DNA from 2 places in the Komagataeibacter sp. FNDCR2 genome. Region 1 is predicted to be linked to the other one. Evidence: predicted binding sites of a transcription regulator. Region 1 holds the regulator's gene; the other holds the start of a gene.
The links. The regulator LexA, encoded in region 1, represses DNA repair genes until DNA is damaged. The targets are predictions, from matches to a motif close to TGTTCTANNTANGTTC.
Positions count from the first base shown of each region.

Region 2: a site for LexA is predicted at 1,879-1,894, ahead of recA (recombinase RecA). Genes of this name have one in related genera too.

Region 1 is NZ_JAIWOU010000001.1:690,817-694,234, forward strand. Features, by position in the region: gene LDL28_RS03145 (alpha/beta fold hydrolase) at 1-188, shown strand, start outside; gene bioD (dethiobiotin synthase) at 185-1,594, shown strand; gene lexA (transcriptional repressor LexA) at 1,588-2,265, opposite strand; gene glp (gephyrin-like molybdotransferase Glp) at 2,383-3,418, opposite strand, start outside.
Region 2 is NZ_JAIWOU010000001.1:2,546,921-2,550,338, reverse strand. Features, by position in the region: gene LDL28_RS12155 (glycerate kinase) at 1-200, shown strand, start outside; gene LDL28_RS12150 (hypothetical protein) at 254-613, opposite strand; gene recA (recombinase RecA) at 731-1,780, opposite strand; gene LDL28_RS12140 (gamma-glutamyltransferase) at 1,934-3,358, opposite strand.

The DNA of each region.
Region 1 (3,418 bases):
GCCCCGTACAGGCCGTTGCCGGAACGCAGGACGCCATAGCGCCGCCCGCCCTGACACGGGCCAGTTTCCCGGCAGGGGGCGGGACACCGATCCACTGGCTGGAAGGGGGGCACCTGCTGCCGCTTACCCACCCCGGGACCTGTGCCCGCATTATCAGGACCATGAGCCAACGGATCACCGCACCATGACGCGCAAGGACCACATCGCCGCCCGTTTCGACGCGGCGCAGGATTATGAGCAGGCCGCCCGCGTCCAGCGCATCGCCGCCGCCGAACTGGCGCGCCGCATAGCCGCCTGCCACGCGCCAGACGCCCCGCTGCGCATTCTGGAAACAGGCTGCGGCACCGGCTTCCTGACCCGGGAATTACGGCGGCTTTTTCCCCACGCGCATATCACCGCCACCGACATCGCACCGCGCATGCTGGAACGTCTGGCGCGCCGGATGCCCCATGACAGCCGGCTTGTCCTGCACCCCATGGATGCCGAAGCGCCGGACCTGACCGGCCCGTTCGACCTGATCTGCTCCAGCCTGGCCATGCAATGGTTCGGGCAACGCGCGCGCACCCTGCGCCTTCTGGCGTCACGTCTGGCGCCGGGCGGGCGGATGGCGTTCGCGACACTTGGCGCGGACAGCTTCCGGCAATGGCGCGCGGCCTATGCGCGTGCGGGGCTGGCGTGCCCCATGCCCGCCTATCCCACGCTCGACACCCTTCAGGGTGAATGGCCGACCTGCGGCGCGGGGCTGTGGCAGGAGGCGGAGATTGTGGATGTTCCGGCTTCCCCGCTGGATTTCGTGCGCGAGCTACGCACCATAGGCGCCACCCATACCGACCACCCCCCCGCCACGGGCGGCCAGTTGCGCCGGGTGCTGACAGCGGCGCGGACGGAAGGGCCGCTGGCCATTTCCTACCATGTCGCCTATGGCGTGTTCCGCCGTTCCCTCTGGCCCGGCCTGTTCGTGACCGGCACGGATACGGATGTGGGCAAGACCGTCAGCGCCGCCGCGCTGGTGCGTGCCCTGGGGGCGGCGTACTGGAAACCGCTGCAAAGCGGAACGGACGACGCCCCTTCCGACAGCGCGACGCTGCGCCATCTGTTGGGGCAGGGGGACGGGCCGATCTATCCGCCCGCCGCGACGTTCGGGGCCTCGCTCTCCCCCGAGGATGCGGCCCGTCACGTCCATGCCCGCATCGATCCGGCCAGCATAACCATGCCCCCCCATGACGCGGCGCGGGGTCCACTGGTGGTGGAAGGGGCCGGGGGGGTGTTCGTGCCAATTGCCCGGGATTACCTGATGATCGACCTCATGGTCCGTCTGGCCCTGCCTGTGGTGCTGGTGGCCCGCAGCCAGCTCGGCACCATCAACCATACCCTGCTCAGCCTTGCCGCACTGCGTGCACGCGGCCTGCGGGTGGCGGGGGTGATCCTGAACGGCCCCCCCGAACCCATCGGGCGCGCGGCCATCGAACGCCATGGCCGGGTCCGTATTCTGGCCCAGTTTCCACCACTCGCCCCCATGGGGCCGGACGCGGTGGCCAGCCTGGCGGCCCGCCTGCCATCATGGGATGACATTGTCGGGCCACAGGTTCAGTAACGCCGGATCAGCCCGGCCAGCGTGCCCTGGATGCTGACCCGCCGCGCGGGCAGGACACGGGTTTCATACCGGCTGTTGGCCGGGATCAGCGCAATGTCATCGCCCTCATGGCGCAGGCGCTTGAGCGTGACTTCCTGCCCGTCGATCAGGGCCACCACGATCTGGCCATCATTGGCCTGCCGCTGGTCACGGATGATGACCGTATCGCCATCGAGTATCCCGGCTTCCTCCATCGAATCCCCACTGACCTCCAGTGCGTAATGGCCACTGGCCCGGCCCAGCATATCCGCCGGAACGGTAATATGGGTGGTCGCGGTATTGATCGCCTCGATCGGGGCGCCGGCCGCGATACGGCCCACGAATGGCAGTTCGACCAGTTTCGCCAGCATCGCGGCGGGGGGTGTCTGTGGGGGTGTGGGAAGCGAATCGGTGGGCTTGCGCACGGGCGGTGGCTCGATATCGGGCAGGCGCAGGATTTCAAGCGCACGGGCGCGATGGTGACGGCGGTGGAGGAAGCCCCGTTCCTCCAGCGCGGAAATGAGCCGGTGGATGCCGGATTTTGAACGCAGGCCCAGCGCATCCTTCATTTCATCGAAAGACGGGGAAAAACCCGTGCTGCGCAGATGGCCGTCGATAAACAGCAAAAGCTCATGTTGTTTTTTTGTAAGCATGGCACATGTCCTTTTGCCGCGGGCAGTCTGCCGGACCTGAAATGTGATGGAACAAACCCAAAACCTGCCTTCATGTTCTATATTGGTTCCATACACCCCGTCAACCGGCATTAGCGCCTATGCCTGAAGCTGATCCAGACGGATGATGTCGCAGCTCTCCCCCGCCCGGGCCGGGGGCGCGTGGGGCGCGCGCACCACCAGCGCCTGGCTTTGCGCCAGTACGTGCAGCATGGCCGAGTCCTGAACGGGAAAGGGGTTCGCCACCAGCCGCCCCCGTGCATCATGGCTCAGGCTGGCGCGCATGTAATCCATGCGCCGGTCATTTTCGGGCAGATCCCTGCCCAGCACGGCCTGCGTGGGAGACTCGACCGCTGTCTCCAGCCCCGCCATGCGCCGCAGGGCCGGAAGCACGAACACCACCGTACAGACAAAAGCCGCCACCGGGTTGCCCGGCAGGCCAAGAAACGGCAGGCGGCCCAGATGGCCGAACATAAGCGGACGGCCCGGCCGGATGGCGATTTTCCAGAAATCCGTCTTCAGCCCGACCTGTTCCAGCCCCCGCCGCACAAGGTCATGGCTGCCCACGCTCGCGCCGCCGGTGGTCATGAGCATATCCACGCCATCCACCATACGCTCAAGACCGGCAAGATCGGCCATGTCATCGCGCAGCACCGGCAGCACCACTGGTTGTGCGCCCGCCATGCGCAGCAGGGCCGCCAGCATGGGCGTGCTGGAATTGGCGATCTGCCCCGGCCCGGCCCCGCTGCCGGGCAGGAGCAGTTCATCACCCGTGGCGGCAATGGCCACGCGCGGGCGGCGCGTCACCTGCAACCATGCGTGGTTCGCCCCCGCCGCAAGGCCGATGTCGCGCGCGGACAGCCTGCGGCCCGCGGGAATGACCGTTTTCCCCGCCGTGAAGTCCTGCCCCTTACGGCGCACATAGGTTCCGGGCGCCAGCACGTGGCCTGTCGTGACGGTCGTTCCCTCGGCCCGCACGTTTTCCTGTATCAGCACCGCATCGGCGCCCGCAGGCATGACACTGCCGGTAAACACGCGCGCGCACTGGCCTGGCCCGATGGTAACGGCGGCGGGATGGCCGGCCGGAGCCTCGGCAATGCAGGTGAGTGTGGTGCCCGCCCCCGCCAGGTCGATC
Region 2 (3,418 bases), 1.9 Mb from region 1:
GGATTGACGGCACGGAAGACGCCGCGGGCGCCCTCATCGCCCCCGATACCCTGCCCCGCGCCCGTGCGCTGGGCTGCGACCCGCGCCACCACCTGCGCGCGCATGACAGCTACAGCGTGTTCCGGCAGACCGGGGATCTGATCATTACCGGCCCGACACTCACCAACGTCAATGATATCCGTGCCGTGCTGGTGCTTTAGGATCGGCCTGAAAAACCTGCCCGGGGAGCAACCCGCACATTACCTGGCAGGCCCTAATTCGCGGGCTTGCCCTGCCGCCCGTAACTGACCTGCGTGTCCGGCACGACAAAATGCTTGCCGTCCTCGCTGCCGCCATCATCATCACCGGCCTGATTGGGGTCGTAACCGGAGGAGATCATCTGCATCGCCGCCGCATCGGGCGGCGCGTGGTAGGCTTCCGTCGCCGTGTCATCGGCCGGGTCAGCCGGGGGGGGCAGGTGCTTTGTCGAAAGCGGGCGCAGCGCCTCACGCGCGCGGGCGAGCTGTCGCCCGGCGGCGCCGGCGGGGGGCGGGGCCTCATCCACATCGACCGGATCATTATTGTCGTCGTGCCCCCCGCTACAGGAAGCAAGACAGGCCAGCAATCCGATCATTGCAAGACGCGGTCTCATTTCAACAGCCTTACCCCGCTTCATATCCCGCATGGCCCCCGAACGGATGGGGCCCACGGGAAAACGATAGCCTGCCACAACGGCCCAGGCCAAGGGCGATCAGTCCTCGCCGCTATCCTCACCCGCCTCATCGACCAGCATGGCTTCGGCCACAACGCCCGCCTGCTCACGCACGCGGCGTTCGATGTCGGCCGCCATTTCCGGGTGGTCGCGCAGGTACTGCTTGGCGTTCTCGCGTCCCTGCCCGATACGCTGGCTGTCGCAGGAGAACCATGCACCGGATTTCTCGACAATGCCCGCCTTGACGCCCAGGTCGATCAGCTCACCCACCTTGCTGATCCCTTCGCCATACATGATGTCGAATTCGACCTGCCGGAAGGGGGGGGCCATCTTGTTCTTGACCACCTTCACGCGCGTCTGGTTACCCGTGACCTCGTCCTTGTCCTTGATCGAGCCGATACGGCGGATATCCATGCGCACGGAAGCATAGAACTTCAGCGCGTTGCCGCCCGTGGTCGTTTCCGGGCTGCCGAACATCACGCCGATCTTCAGGCGGATCTGGTTCAGGAAAATCATCATGGTGTTGGAACGCGAGACCGAGCCGGTCAGCTTGCGCAGCGCCTGGCTCATAAGCCGCGCATGCAGGCCGACATGGCTGTCGCCCATATCGCCCTCCAGTTCCGCGCGCGGTACGAGGGCGGCCACGCTATCGACAACCAGTACGTCGATCGCGCCGGAGCGGACCAGCGTATCGGCGATTTCAAGCGCCTGCTCACCCGCATCGGGCTGGCTGATCAGCAGGTTGTCCACATCCACGCCCAGCTTGCGGGCATAGCCAGGGTCAAGGGCGTGTTCGGCGTCGATGAAGGCGCAGGTGCCGCCCTTGCGCTGGGCCTCGGCAATGGCGTGCAGCGCGAGCGTGGTCTTGCCCGAGCTTTCCGGGCCATAAATCTCGACAATGCGGCCACGCGGCAGGCCGCCAATGCCCAGCGCGATATCCAGCCCGAGCGAGCCGGAGGAGATCACCGCCACCTCCTGGGTGGGGCGTTCGCCCATGCGCATGATCGAACCCTTGCCGAACGCGCGCTCGATCTGGCTCAATGCCCCTTCCAGGGCCTTGCTTTTATCCATACCCGGAGCCTGTGCCATAGCCTGCCTACCTGGTGCTTGAGAAGATGAAACCGAGAGCGGGCACCCTGCCCTGCGCCGCCAGATTACCAAGGCGATGCGTCATGCCGTTCAATATGGAACAAAACAGGATCATTTACAATGCCCCGTTCATCACTTCCCGCAAGTAATGCCCTAGCGCGGCCCGAGCGCCAGCCCCGCGCCACGCGGATCGGTGGCGGCGACGCAGGTTGACGCATCCCCCGGCAGGCCCTGCGGGCAGGATATGGCGTTGACACGGCCCTGCGCCGTCACCGGGTGGGCGTCGGGCGTCTGCCCGGCCATGATCTGGCGCATCGCGATCCCTACGGCGGCGGCGGCGTCATTCTGGCCCGAACCGGCGGCGACCGCCCGCAAGGCGCGCCCCTGAGAGGCGACGGCCGCCGTCAGCAACGGTTGCGGCACCCGCGCGGGCGACGCGCCCAGAACAATGCCGGTATTGCCCGCCATGCGCCCGGTACCGAACAGGTTGTCCATGCTCACGCTACAGGCGACCGCCATGCCACCATGGTCAACCACCGTGAACGAGGTCGAGGCCGGAAGTGCTGGCAGCAGGCCGCCAGTCGCCCCGCCACCGGCATTGACGATGGCCTGCGCGCGGGCGGTCATGTCATCCCCCGTTCCGGTCTGGCGGTTGCCATTCTGGGCGCGCCATGCCGCAACACTGGCCTGCGCGCGCTGCGTGGCGTCGGAAGTGGAGGCGGCGCGGAACGCCAGCGCGCTGCCCAGCCCCCCATCGGCGGGCGGCGGCAGGAAGGCGACCTGCGTTTCACCGCTTCTGACCACCAGCGGCAGGCGTTCGGATGGAATGGCCTGCCGCAGGTCGCTCATCTGCAATCCACCGCCCGCCGCCTGACTGCCCGCGACAAAGGACTGCCCCAGCGCGCCGTTATACAGGTCGCCCACGCCCATGCCGCGAATCTGGTCCAGCGCGCCGGACAGATGCGTCTGCACCAGCGCATCACCTTCGGCCAGCGCCTTGCCATCCGAACGACTGAACACGACCCGCACCCCCGGATCGGCCAGTAGCGGAACCTGCACGGCGGCAAGATCGGTGGCAAGCTGGCGGCTGACATTGATGCCGTTCGCGGCCAGCGTGATCGCATCGGGCAGCAGATCCGAAAAGGCCGCCGAGCCATATTGCAGATGCATGAGATAAAGCCCGCGCGCCAGCATGGGCACCGAGGCCGGACGGTCCGCGCGCGGCATGGCGGGATCCGTGACCGTGCCCGCGACGGGCAGGAACATGAAGGCGCGCCCGCCATTCTGGTCGCCCGGCCTGTAGGCCAGGCACGCCCCGCCCGCGCCAAGCGAGGCGCGTGAAGGCAGCGTGACCGCCAGCGCCATGCCCATGGCCGCCGCCGCGTCCGCCGCGTTGCCGCCGCGCTGGAGAATGTCGCGCCCGACCAGCGTGGCCTGGGGCTCATCGGCCGAGACCATGCCGATCAGCGGGCCGGGCGAAGGGCCGAACATGTGCGACACCAGCCGCACGGGCGAATAGCGATGCAGGGAGCAACCGGCAACCGAAATGGCCAGGACAGCCGTAACCGCCGTACGCATATACCGACGGGCAAGAGGTATGATCGAATGCTCAGGCACGCACGCTTCTCCATGGGCAGG